Regions from separate parts of the Paenibacillus sp. GCM10027628 genome, predicted to be linked through region 2. Evidence: riboswitches for the same ligand, from Rfam matches in the RefSeq annotation. Region 2 holds a riboswitch; each other region holds the start of a gene.
What was found. A riboswitch is a leader RNA that binds a small molecule or an ion and turns the genes downstream of it on or off. The one in region 2 is predicted to bind cobalamin.
Positions count from the first base shown of each region.

Region 1: linked by a shared signal. The riboswitch ahead of ACFQZT_RS18630 (HoxN/HupN/NixA family nickel/cobalt transporter) and the one ahead of ACFQZT_RS25205 (ABC transporter substrate-binding protein) in region 2 are both predicted to bind cobalamin.
Region 3: linked by a shared signal. The riboswitch ahead of nrdI (class Ib ribonucleoside-diphosphate reductase assembly flavoprotein NrdI) and the one ahead of ACFQZT_RS25205 (ABC transporter substrate-binding protein) in region 2 are both predicted to bind cobalamin.
Region 4: linked by a shared signal. The riboswitch ahead of cobJ (precorrin-3B C(17)-methyltransferase) and the one ahead of ACFQZT_RS25205 (ABC transporter substrate-binding protein) in region 2 are both predicted to bind cobalamin.

Region 1 covers NZ_JBHTHA010000026.1:16,510-21,598, reverse strand. Annotated here, with positions in the region: gene ACFQZT_RS18640 (heavy metal translocating P-type ATPase) at 1-577, shown strand, start outside; gene ACFQZT_RS18635 (hypothetical protein) at 594-1,421, shown strand; gene ACFQZT_RS18630 (HoxN/HupN/NixA family nickel/cobalt transporter) at 1,459-2,238, opposite strand; cobalamin riboswitch at 2,390-2,578, opposite strand; gene ACFQZT_RS18625 (YkvA family protein) at 2,634-3,017, opposite strand; gene ACFQZT_RS18620 (heavy metal translocating P-type ATPase) at 3,214-5,089, shown strand, end outside.
Region 2 covers NZ_JBHTHA010000037.1:81,804-86,892, reverse strand. Annotated here, with positions in the region: gene cobT (nicotinate-nucleotide--dimethylbenzimidazole phosphoribosyltransferase) at 1-463, opposite strand, end outside; gene ACFQZT_RS25215 (ABC transporter ATP-binding protein) at 486-1,262, opposite strand; gene ACFQZT_RS25210 (FecCD family ABC transporter permease) at 1,268-2,305, opposite strand; gene ACFQZT_RS25205 (ABC transporter substrate-binding protein) at 2,306-3,325, opposite strand; cobalamin riboswitch at 3,473-3,654, opposite strand; gene ACFQZT_RS25200 (hypothetical protein) at 3,935-4,471, opposite strand; gene ACFQZT_RS25195 (aspartyl-phosphate phosphatase Spo0E family protein) at 4,514-4,780, opposite strand; gene ACFQZT_RS25190 (aminotransferase class I/II-fold pyridoxal phosphate-dependent enzyme) at 4,848-5,089, opposite strand, start outside.
Region 3 covers NZ_JBHTHA010000001.1:265,526-270,614, reverse strand. Annotated here, with positions in the region: gene ACFQZT_RS01225 (NUDIX hydrolase) at 1-394, shown strand, start outside; gene thpR (RNA 2',3'-cyclic phosphodiesterase) at 391-1,035, opposite strand; gene serC (3-phosphoserine/phosphohydroxythreonine transaminase) at 1,180-2,268, shown strand; cobalamin riboswitch at 3,391-3,599, shown strand; gene nrdI (class Ib ribonucleoside-diphosphate reductase assembly flavoprotein NrdI) at 3,792-4,151, shown strand; gene nrdE (class 1b ribonucleoside-diphosphate reductase subunit alpha) at 4,138-5,089, shown strand, end outside.
Region 4 covers NZ_JBHTHA010000011.1:207,759-212,847, forward strand. Annotated here, with positions in the region: gene ACFQZT_RS12625 (sirohydrochlorin chelatase) at 1-90, opposite strand, end outside; gene cobJ (precorrin-3B C(17)-methyltransferase) at 104-1,795, opposite strand; cobalamin riboswitch at 1,940-2,139, opposite strand; gene ACFQZT_RS12635 (hypothetical protein) at 2,183-2,413, opposite strand; gene ACFQZT_RS12640 (guanylate kinase) at 2,591-3,169, shown strand; gene ACFQZT_RS12645 (hypothetical protein) at 3,223-3,654, opposite strand; gene ACFQZT_RS12650 (hypothetical protein) at 3,736-4,080, opposite strand; gene ACFQZT_RS12655 (MBL fold metallo-hydrolase) at 4,098-5,024, opposite strand.

The sequences.
Region 1 (5,089 bases), on a different contig from region 2:
TGTGGCGATCGATAACCAATACGCCGGTATTGTCGCTGTAGCGGATACGATCAAAGACACATCGAAAGAGGCGATCGCTCGTTTGAAACAAATGGGCATCGAAGTCATTATGATGACCGGTGATAATACACGGACGGCGCAGGCTATCGCGCAGCAAGTTGGCATTGATCATATCCTTGCGGAAGTGTTGCCGGAAGGCAAAGCCGAGGAAGTGAAGAAACTGCAAGGACAAGGGAAAATCGTAGCGATGGTCGGAGACGGCATCAACGATGCGCCTGCTCTCGCGACAGCAGACGTCGGCATTGCGATTGGAACAGGCACAGATATTGCGATGGAAGCGGCGGATGTGACGCTGATGCGGGGGGAACTTACAAGCATAGCGGATGCGATATACATGAGCCACAAAACGATGATGAACATTAAGCAAAACCTGTTCTGGGCGCTCGGTTACAACACGCTCGGCATTCCGATCGCAGCCATTGGACTGCTGGCTCCCTGGGTTGCCGGAGCTGCAATGGCGCTAAGTTCAGTCTCTGTAGTCCTAAACGCGCTGCGTTTGCAGCGAGTAAAATTATAAGTATCCGGGAGGAACCATGAAACGATATATAGGTTTAGTGTTTATCTTTTTGATTGTTTTTGTAACGGCTTGTTCCAAACAAACCGGACACAGTGGAATGAATCATAACGAACAGGAGATGGGACATGGAGATACGGTCTCAAAATCAGGACAGAGTAAAACAAGTGCTGAATGGACGATCAACCCTGAAAAAGCTAAAGCCAATACTGACACACGGATCACAATTCGAATACAAGATGAGACGGGGCATCCTATTAATAAGTTTGATATTAATCATGAGAAACAAATGCACCTAATTATTGTGAATAAGAAGCTGTCTTATTTTGAACATATACACCCTGAATACAAGGGGAATGGGATATTTGAAATTTCTACTAAGTTTCCTTCGGGTGGAGAATACAAACTATTTGCGGATTATGTTCCGTCTGGAAGCGTCGCAACCACCCAATCGAATTGGGTATCCGTAGAAGGTAATGAGGCTTTAGCGGATTCTATTAAACCGGATAAAGATTTGATGAAAACCGTTGGGGATAAGGAAGTTACGCTTTCCTACGATCATTTAATGGCGGGAAAGGATGTTAATTTGAACTTTCATTTCGTTGATACTAAATCTAAACAGCCCATTACAGATTTACAGCCATACCTGGGTGCTATAGGGCATGTTGTCATTATTAGTGAAGATACGAATGAATACTTGCATGTGCATCCAATCAATGAAACCGATAAAGGGCCGGAAGCGAAATTTATGACCAGTTTCCCCAAAAGTGGTGTATATAAGATCTGGGGACAGTTTAAAGAAAACGACAAGACCTTTATCGTACCTTTTGTTGTAAAAGTTCCTTGATGTGAACCCACCCCAAAAGGGGTGGATTCACTAAAGTTCAGAGTCCAACTTTGTTTCTCGTTTTAATTAAATAATAGCAACCTAACATAAATGCGAATATGATTACGCCTACGATCTCAAAATCCAACTCTGCCCAAGGGAAGAAGAACAAAAAGGCCTCATAGATCGAAACGCCATAAGCAAGAAAAACAATGATCCAACCCATTACTCTCGAAGCGGATTGTCCGATACGGCTCGATTGACTAAGCATGCGATAAGCGACAAAGGAATCAATGGTATCTGTGAGCATCATCCCGGCCATGAAAGTAATACCTAAAATAATCGGCATGTAACTCCCGGAATTGCCTGCGGCTATCGCCCAAACTGAGGTTTGACTGACTGTATCGGCAGCTAATGCGAACGCTCCGCCGATAAGAATGATTACAAAGGGATTCGTCGTTTCTCTGGCGGCACGTGGAATAAATTTACCCTTGATCCCCGCAACTTCAAAATCGCTGTCATTAGATTTTGTTCGAATCAGATTAATGACATTTAAAGTGCCAATTAAGAATAATGAAGCCACCGAGACCCATGTAACAAGGGTATCGAAATACTCAGGGAAGCTGAAGTTTTCAACGAACATTCCAAGTGTTATCGCGACGCCTGCCACAACTAAACCGTGTCCGAATGAAAACAGGGTCCCGACCCACCGGGCAGTAGGGCTGCCTTTTCGCCAATTGAATCTGGTTAAACCGTCAATACAAGCCAAATGGTCAGCGTCCAATCCGTGGCGTAACCCAAGAACAAATACAAGTAATATAAGTGAAGCGATTGTCATTAAAATTGGTCCTCCTCGAAATAAAATGATACTCAAGTCAAAAAAGCCCTACCTCTCAACATGAGGCAGGGCTATGCGCACGATTGAATAAAACGATTTATAAAAAACACCATCGTTTTCATTGCACACCACTCCTTTTCTCCGAAGGTAAACTGGGTGTAACAATTAGGTAGGTCTTCTGGCTCCCGAATCAACATTCCCTTCAGCCTTCCCCAAATTAGTTTGAGTGGCAAATTTAGAAGGTAACTCCTCGGTTACAGCGGCGGGACCGCTTGGGATTTTCACCCAATTCCCTGTTACTCTTTGTTTTCACAAAGACACCTGATTGTTATCTTATGAAGTTGTTCTAAAAGGAATTCTCCATTTCAATCATAAATCCTGCCTGCAGTCTATATCTATATGAATCTTTTATAAAAATACAGTGCGATCCATAGTGCAACCAGGACCCATATTACAATAAAAATTGAACCGGTGATCCAGTTAACCGGCTTTTTCTCCTTCATTCTTTCCTCGGCTTTTACTCTACATTCTTCAAGAACAAGTGGTGGAATTAATTTTAAAGCAAGGTATATGCCTAAAGGAACGATGATGAGGTCATCCAGATAACCGAGAATAGGAATGAAGTCCGGTATTAAATCAATGGGGCTAAAGGCGTATGCAACTACACATATTGTAAACACTTTGGCAAACCAGGGAACACGCGGGTCCTTGTAAGAAAGATATAAAACAATTAAATTTGACTTTAATTTTCTTGCTTGTTGTTTAAGTGCAGTAACCATTCCTTATACCCCATTAAGTTAGTTTATTTATCCACTTAAATGAACAATATCTCCATAAAGTATAATTGCTCCGTTGTAATTATCAACTACTCTTTGAAATAGCTGTGACCGTTTAGATTAAAACAAGCATTTTCTTGTCCCGTCCCCCATATAGTTGCAAGTAAGCGAGCATTATGGGAGGGGAGGTTGGGACGAATTGAAGGAAGAAACGGAGCTTCAGCAAGTCAGGCTTGAGATCGAAGGAATGACCTGTGCAGCGTGCTCGGCCAGAATTGAAAAAGTGGTCGGCAAACTCGACGGCGTTCGTGAGATTGCGGTCAATTTGACGATGGGGCGGGCCGCATTAACGATCGAACCGGAACGGGTCACGGACGGCCGAATTATCGAGCGGATTGAACAGCTCGGCTACAAGGCCAAGAAGCTGGAAGAAGGCGATAAGCGTGGGCAAGAGATAGCCGGTGTCGGAGTTCGGCTGACGATTGCCTCAATTCTAACAATACCGCTGCTTTGGGCGATGGTTCGCCATTATACATTCACTTCAGGCATTTGGATACCTGAGCTGTTCCTGCAGCCATGGTTTCAGTGGGTTCTGGCTACTCCTGTGCAGTTTGTTATCGGAGCGCCCTTTTACTTCAATGCTTATAAAGCGTTGAAAAACAAAAGCGCAACAATGGATGTGCTGGTCGCACTAAGCACGACATGTGCTTATTTGTACAGTCATTACATGACCATACACATGCTAAGAGAAGGCCAAGCGAATCCGCATGCAGTCTATTTTGAGACAAGCGCGATGATTATCACCGTCGTATTGCTTGGAAAATGGCTGGAAGCTTCGGCGAAGAAGCGAACGCTGCGGTCCATCCGGCAGTTGGAACAACTGAGACCGGAGCAAGTGACGCTGATTCAAGGCGGAATCAAATCGGAGATTCCAGTCAGGCAGGTCAACGTCGGAGACCATTTGCTCATTCTCCCCGGCGAGACCGTACCGCTGGATGGACAAGTGCTCGAAGGCAGGTCGGCTGTGGACGAGTCATTCGTTACCGGCGAATCCGCCCCTGCAGACAAACGGCAGTATGAGCGCCTCATCGGGGGTTCGCGGAATATCGACGGCACGTTGGTCATGCGCGTGACGGCCATAGGCCAGGATACGGCTTTGGCTAAAATGATCTACCTCATGGAAGAAGCGCAAGGTTCTAAAGCAGAAATCGCGCGTGTCGTGGATCGGATCGCTTCTGTGTTCGTACCGGCGGTACTGGCGCTTGCACTGCTGACCCTGTGCCTTTGGTCACTGTGGCTGAGCCCCGGCGATCTCAGCGGGTCGCTGTTCAAAGCGATCGCCGTACTGGTGATTGCTTGTCCTTGCGCACTCGGACTTGCAACGCCAACCTCCATTCTGGTGGGCACAAGTCGTGCGGCGGAAGCGGGCGTCCTGTTTAAGGAAGGCAAGGATGTGGAGCGTCTGCAGCAAGTGGATGTAGTGCTGCTTGATAAGACAGGGACGCTGACTCATGGGATACCGCGCGTCACGGATGTAATCAGTCAGCCCGGGCAGGAGCACCGTCTCCTGCGAATGGCTGCATCGGTCGAACAGCGTGCCGAGCATCCTTATGCCCAGGCAATCGTCAGGGAGGCGGCGCGAAGAAATTTGAATCTGAAAGAGCCTGAGGCGTTTCAGTCATTTACAGGGCTTGGGGTCAGCGGTCGCGTGGAACAAAGGGAAGTTATCATTGGCTCTAAATTTTTTATGAAGCACCAGGGTATGGCCGTCGAGCCGCATGCCGAAGTAAGCGAGCGGCTGGAAGCGGAAGGCAAAACGGTGCTCTTCGTGGCTGTGAATGGCTCCGTTGCCGGATTGCTTGCATTGGCAGATGCAATGAAACCGACCACTCCCCAAGTGATCCGGCGTTTGAAGAAGCTGCGCACCGAGGTCATTATGGTAACCGGGGATCAGAGGCGAACGGCACATGCGATTGCTTCCAAAGCCGGGATCTCTGCTGTTTATGCGGAGATGATGCCGCAGGATAAAGTCCAAATGATCCGAGCGCTGCAGCGCAAAGGGAAGCGGGTTGCAA
Region 2 (5,089 bases):
CCTCAAGAATGGCCTGCAGGGCCTCTTCACGAGTCATTGCCGCTTCGCGCGCCATGTTGCGTGTGCCTTTCCTCACCTTGCGGGCAACGAGAGCCGGATGCTCCAGATCCGCGTTCACTCCGATGTCCACGCAGACGACGTCCGCTCCGGCATGCCTTGCTAAAACATTGACGGCAGCACCGCCGTTCAAGAAATTCATCACCATTTGCGGTGTAACTTCTGCCGGAAATGCACTGACGCCCTCCTCGCAAACGCCATGATCGCCAGCCATAACGATGACCGCCTTTTTCTCAAATTCCGGCATCACTTCACCCGTAATCCCTGCAACCTGGCGTGCGATATCTTCCAATTTCCCCAAGCTTCCCGGAGGTTTGGTCAGTTGATCCAAATGCTTACTCGCCAGATCGGCGAACTCTTGATGAATAGGTTTAATGCTTTCAACAATCTGTTCCAAATGACTCATGATCTTGTCCCCCGTCAATTGACTATTTTCCCGGCTGTAATAAAATCTGAGGTGCATGACCCACCGGATGCTGCAAAACAATCGGTTCCGTTCCGTACACCTCTGCGATCAACTCGCTGGTAATGATTTCCTTAGGCGTCCCCATCGCTGCAAGCTTGCCCTGATGAACAACCATCAGCCGGCTGCAATACTGAGCTGCCAAATTTAAATCATGAAGGACAGCGACTACGGTCAATTGAGACGCGCGCTGCCACTCCTTAATGTAATCCATCATCTGAACCTGATAGCCGATATCGAGAAATGTTGTCGGCTCATCCAGCATTAGCAGACGCGGCTGTTGAGCCATGACCTTGCCTAGAGCAACTCTCTGTCGTTCACCGCCGCTTAACAGCTCGATGGTTCGATTAACCATAGGCTCCAAATCCAGTTTATCGATGATGCTTGCGATCAGTGATTCGGCATTTTCCGAATCTTCGCCAAGCCAGTTTTGAAACGGATACCGTCCCATCTCCACAACCTCTTTGACCGTAAACCCGACGGGCGGCAGCGCATCCTGCTGAAGGACGGCCAACCATCGCGCCAACTCTTTGCGAGAGTACGACGAGACTAGCTGCCCCTCAAGTCGAACTTCCCCTTCAGTAACAGCATCGATACCCGATAGTAAACGAAGCAGCGTTGACTTCCCGCTTCCGTTAGGCCCAATTATCCCAAAGAACTCCCCGTGTCCCACCTCAAAGCTGATATTCTCCAGCACCTGCTGTCCTCTGAAACTACGGGAAAGCTGCTTAACTTCAATCATTCTGATCAACCTCTTAACGTTTTCTTATCCTTATGAAGTAAGTAAGCAAAAAATGGAGCACCCAGGAAAGCGGTGATCACCCCAAGCGGAATTTCCGTCGGACTGAGCAGCGTTCTGGCCAGCGTATCGGCCCAAAGCACATATATGCCTCCGCCGATCGCGGAAAGCGGCAAAATTAAACGATAATCCGGACCAACCAGCAGTCTTACCAGATGCGGTACGATCAATCCCACAAAGCCGATGACTCCCGCTACAGACACGGCCGCTGCCGTAATAAAAGTAGCTACGATAAGCACGACGAGCTTCGTTCTTTCCACATGGACGCCGAGATGAGCGGCCTGACGCTCGCCAAGAGCTAATAAATTTAACGGTCTGGCATAGCTGATGAGCACCGCAAACCCGACTAGCAAATAGGGAGACATTGTCAGTGCATAGGACCAGCCTCGCATGGCTAAACTGCCCATTAACCAAAATACAATTTCATTGATAACTTGATTGGAAATAGACACCATGAATGAGACGATCGCTCCTAAGAACGCCTGCATAACCACGCCGGATAAAATCAGCGTCTCCATCTTCAGTTTCCCATCGATCTGCGCCAGTCTGAGAACCAGCAATAAGGAGATCAGCCCGGTTCCGAACGCTACAATGGGAATAGACCAACCGCCGAACCAAGCATATTGCAGGCCAAAGTAAATAAGGAAAGCGGCCCCCACGGAAGCTCCCGATGATACGCCCAGCGTATATGGATCAGCAAGCGGGTTGCGTAGTACTCCTTGAAACGCCGCTCCTGCAACGGAGAGCGCAGCTCCTACCAGAACCCCCAGTAAGACGCGAGGAAGTCGTACTTTCAAAATAATCTGCTCCGAAGATTGCGGCCAGTTCGCATCGACATACCCTCTGAGCCCAGGGAGGTGCTTACCGAGAATGCCGGCGATCTGGAGTAGCGGAAGTCGCGCCGTTCCAAGCGATAAGCTGATCAGAATAGAAAGAAGAAGGAGTATGACCCCTACTCCTCCCCACAGCATTAATTTTCTTTTCATTTATTTCACCAGTTCGGGATAAATGCCTTTCGCCATTTCCAGCAGTCCATCGGTCATTCTTGGACCCGGGCGGCTGAGCAGGTTTTGGTCGACACCAATCACTTTTTTGTTTTTAACAGCATCGATTTGATCCCACCCGCTGCGTCCGCGGATAATTTCATCCAATGGTTTCTTCGTCTTGTCATCAACAAACCCTTGGGCATAAAGAATCACGTTTGGGTTCTGCCCAATAATTTTCTCTTCGCTGATTTGTTGCCAGCCTTTCGTGTCACCGGCAACATTAACGCCTCCAGCAAGCCCGATCAGCTCATCCATAAACTCGCCGCTGCCGACGGTCCAACCGGGGCTGAACTCGATGTACACCTTTTTCTTCTGCTCAGGCTTCACGTCTTTCACCGCATCAACGACCTTCTGACGATCCGCTTTCATTTTGGCTATAACCTTATCCGCTTGTTCTTGATGATCGGTGATCAGGCCAAACGTTTGGATATCCGCTATGGCATCATCCAGTGTCTTGGGTTCCACTTTGAACACATTAAGGTTCATCGCACGAAGCTTTTCCACCGTATCTGCTTTCATCGAAACACCCGTAAACACCACACCAGCATTGGCAGCAATAAGCGCTTCTTGGTTCGGCTTCGTAATCCCGCCCATCTTCGGCTTGGATTTTGCCGCATCGGGATAATCGTCGAAGTCGGAAACACCCACGATTTTATCATCCAACCCTAGTGCAAATAACCCCTCTGTTTCAGCAGGCGAGACCGATACGATACGTTCAGGTGCTTTTTCAAACGTGAATTCTTTGCCTGTCGCATCCTTAAGTTTCAACGGATACTGCGTCTTTTTGGCGGCTGCTGCAGGCGAAGATGTCGCCGCAGGAGCTTTCGTGCCTCCTGATCCTATCTTCGCCGGTTCGGAAATCTCCGGCTGTGCCTCTTTTTTTCCGCAAGCCGCAAGGCTTACCGCTGTTGCCAACGCTGTGCTTAGCAAAAGCGCTTGTTTCCATCTTTTATTAGTCATCATCCTGTTGATCCCTCTCTTTGTTTAAATCTATCCGCCAACAAAAAATCCCCTTCATTCCTAAGGAACAAAGGGGACGATAAATCGCGGTATGCGGCGACAAACAGTCGCCTCCTGATTTAACGCGATCCTTTTCCTCGAAGGATGTCGTGAGCGGCACCATGGGCAGGTCTCCTGACTTACGGGCATCATCTTCCTCGCCTTCCCATTCTGCACAAAGCAGGACAGTGGCATGTCGAGGACATTTCCCGAATTACAGTGGCGGGACCGTGCCGGATTTACACCGGCTTCCCTATTAAGCTGCAAACTCTCATTATAACGGTTGTTTAAAAAGTCCACTTTGATAACGAAGCTTTTCACGAAGGTTATTCGACATCGAATCTTGAACGAAACCGGGAAGTCCGGTACTCACGTAGAAAATCTCTACGCTCCGTTCCTCCTTCTCCGGATTTCGTCCAACCTTCTCGGTTCTGAAAGCGGACTTTTTTAAACTCTCATTAATTTATTAATTATGAGCTTGCCAGCACCTATGGCTGCATGTTATGGCTAACTAGTAATCTCTTTGTCGATTATAGATGAGATTCATCTATAGTACAAGGTAAGAAGCTGCTACTTTTCAGCGATGATTTTGAGCACTTGTTTCGCTTCGTTAATTTTTTCGGCATTTTGCGGGATGAACGCGACGAGCCCTTTGCCGTCAAATCCTTGCGCTTTCATCCATTTGTTGTCTGCCAGCGGAATTCCGTAAAGATGCTTTTCTGCAGGCTTGCCTTCTTCTCCGATGGCGATAACACCATTCGGGTAATCTTCGGGTTTGATCGCATCATCTAATGATACAAAACCGGCCTGCTTCGTTAAAGCGTTAAATTGTTCTTCCGGCAAGACAAAAATTCCATTTTCTCCTGCAGCTAGCTCAACAATCATTTTCTCCATCGAAAAAATAGGGGAAGTAACGAGCTTCACCGTCGGCGTTTCTCCAACTTTGGATTTAAGTGCGGCTTCCAGCTTGGCCCCCATTTCGGAAGGAAATCCATTCGGCCCCATAACAAAGATAGAAACGTCAGGCTTCAGACCGCCACAGCCGACCAGCATAACCATAAGCGCGATCATTGTCATAAGCAACAGTTTAACTTTCAAGGCTTTCATGTTGGATTTTGTCCCTCCGTATGACATGAGAAAAGTCGGCTTTCACCGACTTTTCTTCCCTTTATTCATATATTCATTTATTTTATGATCAAGTACTGTGCTAAGCTCAACAACAGAATCAGAGGTCATTGCTCTTCCGTCTACAACCATCTGTTCCAGCATTCGTCTTAGCGAATGAATTTCTTCTTCCAAGGAAGTAAGGGAGTTGGATTTCTTAGCATGCTTGAATAACCAGCGCTGTTCGGAATCATTTTCGCGAATATGCAAATGCTTGCGGTACGTAGATAGTTGATATTCCATAAAAGCCATGCTTATCCCTCCTTACTTCCAGAATACCAGTTTTTGAGCCCAATGAAAATATATTTTTACTTCTTTTTTACAATTTTTTGAGAAAATTTCCGATTCGTTCTAGTGCTTCATTCAATTGCGAGACACTATAGGCATAGGAACAGCGTAAGAAACCTTCTCCGCCTAATCCGAACACATCCCCAGGTACGGCCGCGACCTTCGCTTCATATAGCAGTCGCTGAGCAAATTCTTCGGATGTCATGCCCGTAGCGACAATACTTGGGAACGCATAGAAAGCGCCTTGCGGCTCATGACATTCGAGTCCGGCTT
Region 3 (5,089 bases), on a different contig from region 2:
TCACGAAGACCAGATGCTGCTTGTGAGGGAGCGTGCGGACGGCGCTTGGTCTTTGCCAGGTGGCTGGGCGGATATCGGCCTCTCCCCCTCCGAGGTCGCCGTCAAGGAGACCAAGGAGGAGGCCGGCTACGATGTCCGGCCGGTTCGGTTATTGGCGGTTCTGGACAAGAAGCGCCATGCTCATCCGCCGTCGCCTAACCACGTGTACAAGATTTTTATCTTGTGCGAGCTGGTAGGCGGGGAGGCGCTGGACGCCGGTCTGGAAACGAACGGCGTAGGGTTCTTTAGCGAGAGCGAGCTGCCGCCGCTCTCGCTTGAGCGGAACACCGCCGACCAGCTTCGGCGGATGTTCGCGCTTGCCCGCAGCACCGCTTCGCAGGTGCTGCTCGACTAGCCGCGCGCGTGTCCCCCCAGGGGGAACACGCCTAGCGGCTCGTAGGCCGGCGACCGGCCCAAGTGGCTGCGGTAGAGGACGATGTCCTCTACCTGCCACGCGGGCCAGCCGCCGGCTGGCACGCCGGCCGCGAGCGCGGCGCGCTGGAACGGTCCCGCCGCTGCGCGGTAGCGGCGGGCCAGCGTGATGTGCGGCCGGTAGGCGCGAGCCTCGGCCGGGAAGCCGTGGCGGGCGCAGGCGGCTTCGGTAGCGCGCTGCAGCTGCGCGAGCGCGGCGGTGTCGCCGGCGACGCCCGCCCACAGGATCGACGGCGCCGCCGGAGGGCCGAACACGCCGAGGCCCTCGGCGCGCAGGGCGAGCGGCGTCGCCGCCGCGGCCAGCTGGCGCAGATCGGGCGCCAGCGCATCGGCAACCTCGGCGGTCGTGTCGCCGAGGAACTGCAGTGTGATGTGGACGTCCTGTGGATGCGTCCACTTGCTGAAAGGCAGCTTCTCTTGGAGGCTGCCTTTCCATATGTCCAGCTCCCGCTTGGCTTCTTGCGGGAGTTGAATGCCGACGAACAGCCGATAAGCTGCAGAGTCGGCTGAAGACGTTGAAGTTGAAGTTGATGTTGAGGTTAATGCAAAATGTGAGGAAGACACAGGAATCAGACTCCTTTATTCGACAAGTTAATTTCATCCTTTGGTCAATTCTTCTCCTAGCATTACCAACTGAGGTTCTACTTGATGCAAGGGGAGAATCTTGCTATCATAGCCATAATACAAAAAGCAAAGGTGTGGTCATTCATGGGAAATCGGGCCTACAATTTTAATGCAGGGCCTGCAGCGCTTCCGCTCGAAGTGCTGCAAAAAGCGCAGGAAGAGATTGTCGAATTTAAAGGAATCGGTATGTCGATTATGGAAATCTCTCACCGCAGCGCGGAATATGAGCAAGTACATAATGAGACACAGCAATTGCTGAAGCAAATTTTCGGCATCCCGGACGGTTATCAAGTTCAGTTTTTGCAAGGCGGAGCCAGCACGCAATTCGCTATGATTCCAATGAACTTCCTGAAACCGGGCAAAGTAGGCAGTTACGTGCTTACTGGCGCATGGGCGGAAAAAGCGGTGCAGGAAGCCGGCTTATTTGGCGAAGTATCGATTGCTGCAAGCTCCAAAGAACAAAAATTCATGAAAATCCCTGACCTGAGTGAAATCAACATTCACCCGGATTCCGCATATCTTCATGTGACATCCAACGAGACGATCGAAGGCGCGCAGTTCCAAAGCTACCCGGACACAGGCAACGTTCCGTTGATTGCGGATATGTCCAGTGACATTTTGAGCCGCCCGGTTGACGTATCGAAGTTTGGCATGATCTACGCAGGGGCGCAGAAGAACCTCGGTCCTTCCGGTGTGACTGTCGTGATCGTGAAAGAGGACATGCTTCAAGATTTGCCCAAAACGATCCCTACGATGCTGCGCTACGAAATTCACAGCAAAAATAACTCCCTCTACAATACGCCACCTGTGTATTCCATTTATATGGTGAACCTGGTGCTGAAATGGATTCAAGAGCAAGGCGGACTTACCGCTGTGGAGAAAAATAACCGCGAGAAAACTAGCCTGATCTATAACGCGATCGACCAAAGCGGTGGCTTCTACCGTGGCCCTGTCGATAAAGGCAGCCGTTCGACCATGAACATCACATTCCGTCTGGCTGATGAAGAGCTGGAGAAGAAATTTATCAAGGAAACTGAGCAAAACGGCTTCGTTGGTTTGAAAGGGCACCGCAGTGTTGGCGGCTTGAGAGCTTCCACCTACAACGCAGTTCCTTACGCTTCTTGTAAAGCACTTGCTGATTTCATGATCGATTTCCAAAAACGCAACGGATAATCGGATCAACTTCTTAACCTAAGCTATTCATGACTCCACCTGGTGGTCGTGGATAGCTTTTATTATCAATTAGGTAACTCAATATGAACCGAACATTTATGAATCCCTGAACACTGACTTCTTCAATAACGACCCTCGTTCGTAAATAAAGACTCTAATGACGCTAAAAGTATGAGGATTTCCAGCTTTGGATCGATTAGAGAACAACTTACCATAAATTACGAACAAGGTGCTCTAATTACAGACTTTTGTTCGTTGGAGCCCTATTTTATTGCGCTTTCAAAATTATAGCGTCAAACCAGTGCTCTAATAACGACCCTTGTTCTCTATATACTCGCTGCCCCCTAACAGCTGCCCCCTAACAGCTGCCCCCTAACAGCTGCCCCCTAACAGCTGCCCCTAACTGCTGCCCCTTAACTGCTGCCCCTTAACTGCTGCCCCCTAACAGCTGCCCCCTAACAGCTGCCCCCTAACAGCTGCCCCCTAACAGCTGCCCCCTAACTACTGCCCCCTAACTACTGCCCTCTATTTACTGCCCTCTATTTACTGCCCTCTATCTACTGTTCTCTGTATACTGCAAACTAACTACTGCACTCTATCAACTGCTCTCAGTGTGCTGCTCACTTTCTGTTCTCTATCAACTGCTCTCAGTGTCTATTCTAGTCCCAGCCTCCGCACTGCACTCAGCCACAGCACAGCACTGCACCTACTCTCTGTTCTGCAATCCCTCAGTTTTTCTCCCCAGGTCTCAATCCCTGATCTTTATTCAAGATTTCCTTAAACCACCCATGAAGACCATGTGCTTTACACTTTGCCATGAAGCAAAATCTGACATGAACTTTTACTTGGACAATTGGATGCAATTGGAATCAGAATTGGGTTGTTTTCTTGCTTGTATAAGTGTAAAATCAGCACTTCAAGCATGATTTTGCTCGATGTCTTATTGCCGTTCTGTACATTTGCAACATTCGACAAAAGCGAATTTTCAGCCAAAAAAAATTTCGAATTTGTGAAGTGCTTTCAGCCCGCGACCTTGCTGGGTTTTGGTATTTTTGGTGTGGGAATAGACCTTTTTCCTCATTGACAAACACTATATCTTGATATAAATTTGAATCTATCAACTACATATCGTTATGAAAAGGTGTTGTCACGTTTCAAAGGAACGTGGTGACCTAATAGGGAAAGTACGGTGCAAAGCCGGCGCGGTCCCGCCACTGTAAGGAAAAGCTTTTGTTCGAATAATCGCTGGTTTTGTCGAAATGATAGACGGCGAAGGCGAGCATATAGCTAAAAATCCGAGCCAGGAGACCTGCCTTTTCTTGTGACACACCCCTACGGCAGATAGGAAGGTGTCTGATTCCCACTTGCGCGACAAGCGTTTATTTTCGCATGTCTTTCTGTGGCGTATTCGGCCCTTATCCGTCCGAGTGCGTCATTTTTATTTGCGTATGTCACAGATGTTTACATAAGAGTTTCACAACGAATGAACGTTTAGATAGAGTTGTAAAAGGAGACGAGTCCCTATGCTGATTGCTTACGATTCAAAGACGGGAAATGTTCGCAGATTTATCGCCAAACTGCAAATGCCGGCGGTTCAAATCGAGGAAGCGATGAAGATGGACGAGCCTTTTGTGCTTGTGACATATACAACCGGTTTTGGTCAAATTCCACCGAAGGTTGCTTCCTTCTTAGAAGAAAATCACCCCAATTTGATCGGTGTAGCAGCCAGCGGCAATCGCAACTGGGGAGACGGTTTCGCCAAGAGCGCGGATACCATTTCAGCTTTATATGATGTACCAGTGTTAACGAAATTCGAACTATCCGGAACCAAAAATGACGTAGAACGCTTTGTACAGGGGGTAAATGCAATTGCGGCACATTGAGCTTAATAACCTATTAATGCAACGCGGAGCGGACGGTTTTTTCCAACTGGAGAAAGATAAGGAAGCCGTTCAAGTATTTATGGAGGAAGTTCATCGCAATAGTCTCACTTTTCCCGATACCTCTTCCAAAGTTCGTTATATGATCGATCATAACTACTATGAGGACGTATATAAGAACTACACAGAGTCGGAAGTTGAAGAGATCTATCGAGTTGCGCACGAGTCTTCGTTCGAATTTGCTTCTTACATGGCGGCATCCAAATTTTATACGGACTATGCGCTGCGCAGCGACGATAAGTCGGTGTATCTGGAACATTACCCGGATCGGGTTGCAATCGTTGCGTTGTATTTGGGACGCGGTGATGTACATACTGCACGTGCATTAGCTATATCTATGATGGAACAACGCCTTCAGCCGGCGACGCCGACGTTCTTGAACGCAGGCAAAAGCCGCCGAGGCGAAATGGTTTCCTGTTTCCTGCTGGAGATGGACGATTCACTTAACTCGATCAACTATGTGCTTGCGACTTGCATGCAGCTCTCCAAAATCGGTGGCGGGGTAGCGGTCAATTTATCTAAGCTTCGCGGTCGCGGAGAAACGATCAAAGGCGTCGAACATGCGGCTAAAGGGATTATGCCGGTGCTCAAGCTGATGGAGGATGCTTTCTCCTATGCGGACCAAATGGGCCAGCGTAAAGGCTCTGGAGCAGCGTACTACAACATTTTCGGCTGGGACGTTATGGAGTTCCTGGACAGCAAAAAGATCAACGCCGACGAGAAGTCTCGCCTGAAGACACTGTCGATCGGTCTCATCGTACCTAATAAATTCTATAAGTTGGCGGAAGAGAACAAACCGCTGCATGTTTTTGCGCCATATACGGTGTATCAAGCTTACGGCAAGCACATGGACGACATGGATTTAGATGAAATGTATGAAG
Region 4 (5,089 bases), on a different contig from region 2:
TTTATCCGCAATTTCTTTAACAAACTGCCGTACTTCTTCATTACCTTCATGCTCTCTGCTCCCATGACCCACAAATAAAACTGCATTCACTTTACGCATCCCCCTAATCGCCACAAGCGGCGTTTTCGATCACGAATCCTACCATTTCCTGATGCTTGAACCCTTCGATTTCTTTCACCCGTTTAAAAAACTTATGGAACCGCTCGTTCGGATGTCCTTCCGTTTTGTAACGTTCCACGATTCTGATAACCATATCGACGAGCTCCTCCGGTTCAATGCCCTCTGCTACAGGCTGAGCAGGATGCGCACTCCGTCCGACCGTCTTACCTCCCAGGAACAGATCGAATTTCTCTTTGCGATAAACGATGCCGATATCCTGCTGTACTGCCCCATAACAAGCCATACCGCAGCCGTTAAAGCCAATTTTCAGCTCTTTGGGTACTGTCATATTGCCGATTCTTTGATGAATCGCTTCCGCATAAGGGATGGACTCTCCCTTTTCCAGGTTGCAAAAATCGCAAGCTTTAATCTGGGCCACATCGCCGATTGGGGATAATAATAGACCTTGCCTCTTTAACTCAGCTGTCATTCGTTCAGGTTGATCCGTTTTCACTCGAACAATAAGCTGATGATGCGGCGTATATTCAATGTCCCCACGATCTCCTATGATTTCACCTAGGGCAACTAATTGAAGAGCTGTCAGTTTTTTGTTCGCGATTCCGGGGCTTACCGCAAACTCAAAAATAGATTCAGTCGCCGTAAAAGGACGACCGAACACAGGCGCTGTTTGATGGCTCCCTTTGCTCACCAACTGCAAGGCTTCCATGGCCAACTGCAAGGAATTAGCAGGAGATGGTTGACCGGCTGCCGAAACCGACTCGGTATCACTCATTCCCGTCTCTTCTTCCCACTCTTCCCAGTCCTCATCAATAGCCAATGAATTTCCACTCGTTTGCAAAGTCTCCATCTGCTCCAAAGCCCATGGCTCTGCTTCCGCTTGCAATCTCTGATGTGGTTTTAGCGGCTGAGTATCTGCAGCAAGCGTATATTTCCGTTGATACCCTCGAGGTGTAATCATTAAACCGTCATAAAGCTTAGTGGCCGAATTTCCTATAATAATCGTCGTCAGCATACCAATGTCATGATTCAGCATGTCCGCAAGTGTTGTAACAACGACATGCTGTCGGTCGCGATATGCGCTTTTTACGATCCCGACTGGCGTTTGCGGCGAGCGATACTGCAGCAGGATACGCTGTGTCTCAACAATTTGCCTCGTCCTTCTTCCGCTTCGCGGATTATACAGCGCAATCACAAAATCCGCCATTGCCGCCGCCTCTACCCGCTTTGCAATGAGTTCCCATGGCGTCAGATGATCGCTTAGGCTGATCGTACATGAATCATGCATAATGGGCGCACCAAGAAGAGATCCGGCAGAATGCACGGCTGAAATTCCCGGAATGACTTCTACTTCTACGCCATCCTTTTGCGTCCATCCTTGTTCCATCAATACCTCATAGACCAGCCCGGCCATTCCGTACACGCCTGCATCCCCACTGGAGATTACAGCGACTTTCTTCCCTTGATTCGCTTGCCGCACAGCTTCTTGGGCACGGCTTACTTCTTCTGTCATACCTGTCCGCACAATTTGTTGATCGCTTAGCAATCCGGCTATAAGATCCACATACGTGTTGTATCCGATGATAATTTCACTTTCTTGTATCGCCTCACGAGCGCGCTTCGAGATATGTTCAAAACTCCCAGGACCAAAGCCAATAATAAGCAATTTACCCAACAAAAACCACTCACCCTTTCCACTTCATTTCAGAGCAACAAAAAAAGCGTTCCTAACATGGGTCATGTTAGAAACGCTTGGTGGTACATCATGTCGAAGCACACTGGAGTATCCGCTCTCTAACACTCCCTAATTCCTCGTAGGGCAAATGTGTTGTTGAACTAGGCAGGTCTCCTGACTTGGATGTTCTTCTCGCGCCTTCCCGGGTTTAGCCCAGTGGCTTCATGCAAGAAGATGCCGTAATAACGGCAATCTTTACAGTGGCGGGTCCGTGCCGGTTTTTCACCGGTCTTCCCTTTTAACTCTATGCAGCATTGACATAGAGCACCTAATTCCATACTTATGCAATTAACCTCATCCTATCATCTATCGAAAATCTTGTCCACGCTATTATTCGTAGATAGCTCGGTAGAGCCCTTCGATTAAGCTGGAGAAATTGCTTTGATCATAGGTGATTTCGGCAAAACTGACATGGATGACTTTGTTTGTCGTCTTTACAACAAAAAAGCTGTCTTCCGTGCGTTCAGGATCAATATACGTATAACATTCAACCTGCGTGCTTCCAGTCTTTTGTCGCAGTAATTCCGTTGCTTCCGTACTTAAATTTGCATATTTGGGCATCGTCTTTTCCTTTCTATCCAGTCATGACCTATCGCTATTATAACGTATTTGCGGCTGCTCATTCACCTGTATGCGAATCTCAGAACAAGCAGAAACCCATCCTTTAATTTCCTGAATATTCGTACTATAATAGTAGTGAGATAACGCTTTCAATTTAATCATGGAGGAGGATTTCGTATGAGCAGACAGGCAGCTGATGGATTGATCTTCGTGTTTACAGGCACAAGCGGTTCAGGGCGCAAAACCATTGCACGGCAAATAGCAGGCGAGCTTGGTTTTTCATCTGTTGTTTCGTATACAACCAGAACTCCACGACCCAAAGAAATGGAAGGAAGAGATTACAACTTTATCTCTCGTAAAGCATTTATTGACGCGGATATCGCAGGGGAATTTTTCCAAACGGCCGAAATTGACGGCAACTTTTACGGGACAAAAAAGGCGGACATCGAAGCTGCACTGCGGGAGAAAGGTCTCATTTATGTGATCGTGAATCGGTATGCCGCGAACAAGTTTAAGTATGAATTTGGCGATCGCGCTATCCGTCTCTTCATCTACGCCAACAAACAGACCATCATGGAGCGGCTTCTCGCGCGCAGTACACCAATGGATGTCATCGATCATTATATGAATCATTACATCGAAGAAGTTTCTTACCGGAAACAATGCGAACATGTTTTTGAAAATATGGACCTCCAAGATACGATCAACAAGGTCAAAACCGCCATGCTTTCCCACATTCCAACCACAACAAGTTAGTTTTCTTTGCATATAGGAAGAGACTCGGGGCAATATCCGAGTCTCTTTTTTGTTTATGATTTTTTGGTTGAAGCACCTTTCTTTTTCATGGCCAAATATCCGCCTAGCAAAGAAATAGGTATGATCACAATAAAACCGATGAGTTCATACCAAAGCGGGATATCGTGACTGGTCAGCATAGAATCAAACCCAATCGCAGCCGCAATGACCCCGATGATGGAAGCATTGAAAACTTCTGCCCGCTTCGCTACCTTAGCTGCCACATAGCCACCAAGGAACGTCCAAAATAAGCCGACCACCAGAAGCACCATTAATAAACCAACGTTCGAATAAATCTGGCTCAAATCCTTCTCATTCACTGGATTAGCAGCAAAATAAGCGCTGCCGATTAATGCCGTCGATACGAACGTTCCCAAATTATCAATGGATACGCCTAGCAGCACACCCAGGAAATGAAATCTGCGTTCACTCTTTTGTTCTGTCATTTTGTTATCTTTACCTCTCCTGATCGCTTCTATTACCGACCTTATCCATAATACCACGGACTGGATTGAGTATCCAGTTCTTTACTTTTTCTGCTTCTTGTTGATTTGATCCAATAAAGAGACGACTTCCGACAAACCAATCAATAAAGCGCCAGCGAAGATTGAAGATAGAATGTAAAACCCTGCTAGCACTAAACTGCTATGATCTAAAGATAAACTTAGAATCAGTCCAACAAGGATGACGACGCAGCCAACAACTATCAAAAACATGCTTATCCAATTCTTAATTTCGCCTAGGTCTACAAGAACATCAGCGTGGCCTTCTTCTCTTAATCTTCTCGCTTCTTGTTCCGCTGAATAACGATCAAAAAATCGTTTGGAAGTCTTATTTCCTTGTGGATCCCTCGAACTAACGTGAAATGCCATCTGATCAATCCCTTCGATTAAACGTGTCGCCACCAAGCGGACCGCGGGAACTCGTCAGCTCCAATACTTACAGCTTCCCCTATCTGGGGTGTAGAAATAGCTGCTCCATGTCTTTCTGCAGCCTGAATCGCTCGTTCGACCGGATCCGACCAGTCATGAAAGGCTAACGTAAATCCCGCCCAATGAATGGGAATCATGAGCTTTGCTTTGACATCCAGATAGGCTTGAACGCTCTCCTCCGGCGTCATATGAATATCTGCCCACCGATCATCATATTGGCCGCATTCCATTAAGGCTGCATCAAACGGCCCGTATTTATCGCCAATTTCCTTAAAATGAGGCGCATATCCGCTATCTCCGCTGAAAAAAACACGGGTCTGCTCGCCTAGAATGACCCAGGAGCACCATAGGGTTGTATTACGGTCAGTCAAACTGCGGCCGGAAAAATGCTTGGCAGGTGTACATGCCAGAGAAAGTCCTTCAAAATGAAGCTCATCCCACCAATCGTACTCTTGAATCTTCTCTGGATCCACGCCCCATTTTTCCAAATGCCCGCCGACGCCGAGAGGAACCAGAAATCGTTTTACCTTATGTTTTATTTCCCTGATCGTACCGTAATCCAAATGGTCATAGTGATCATGGGAGAGCAAAACCGCATCTATCGGGGGAAGCTCTTCCAATTTAAAGGGCAAACCGCCGCTATAGCGCTTTATTCCAAAACTTGGAAAAGGCGAAGGGGCGTCCCCAAACATCGGGTCTAACAACAAGGTCTTACCTTCAATTGTCAGCATGGAAGCAGAATGGCCGAACCACGTAAATTGAGCCCGATGACCTTGCTGAAAGCTGGGTTTTGCCATAGGTAGTAGAACTTGCGGCCGTCGGTTGGGATTGCCTTTCATCACATCTTTTAACATACTGAACATTGTTTTCGGACTGTTATCCATCAAGGTTGTCGTCAAATTAACAAATTTCCCGTTGACAAGATGTCCGGATTTTTTAAAAGCTTGTA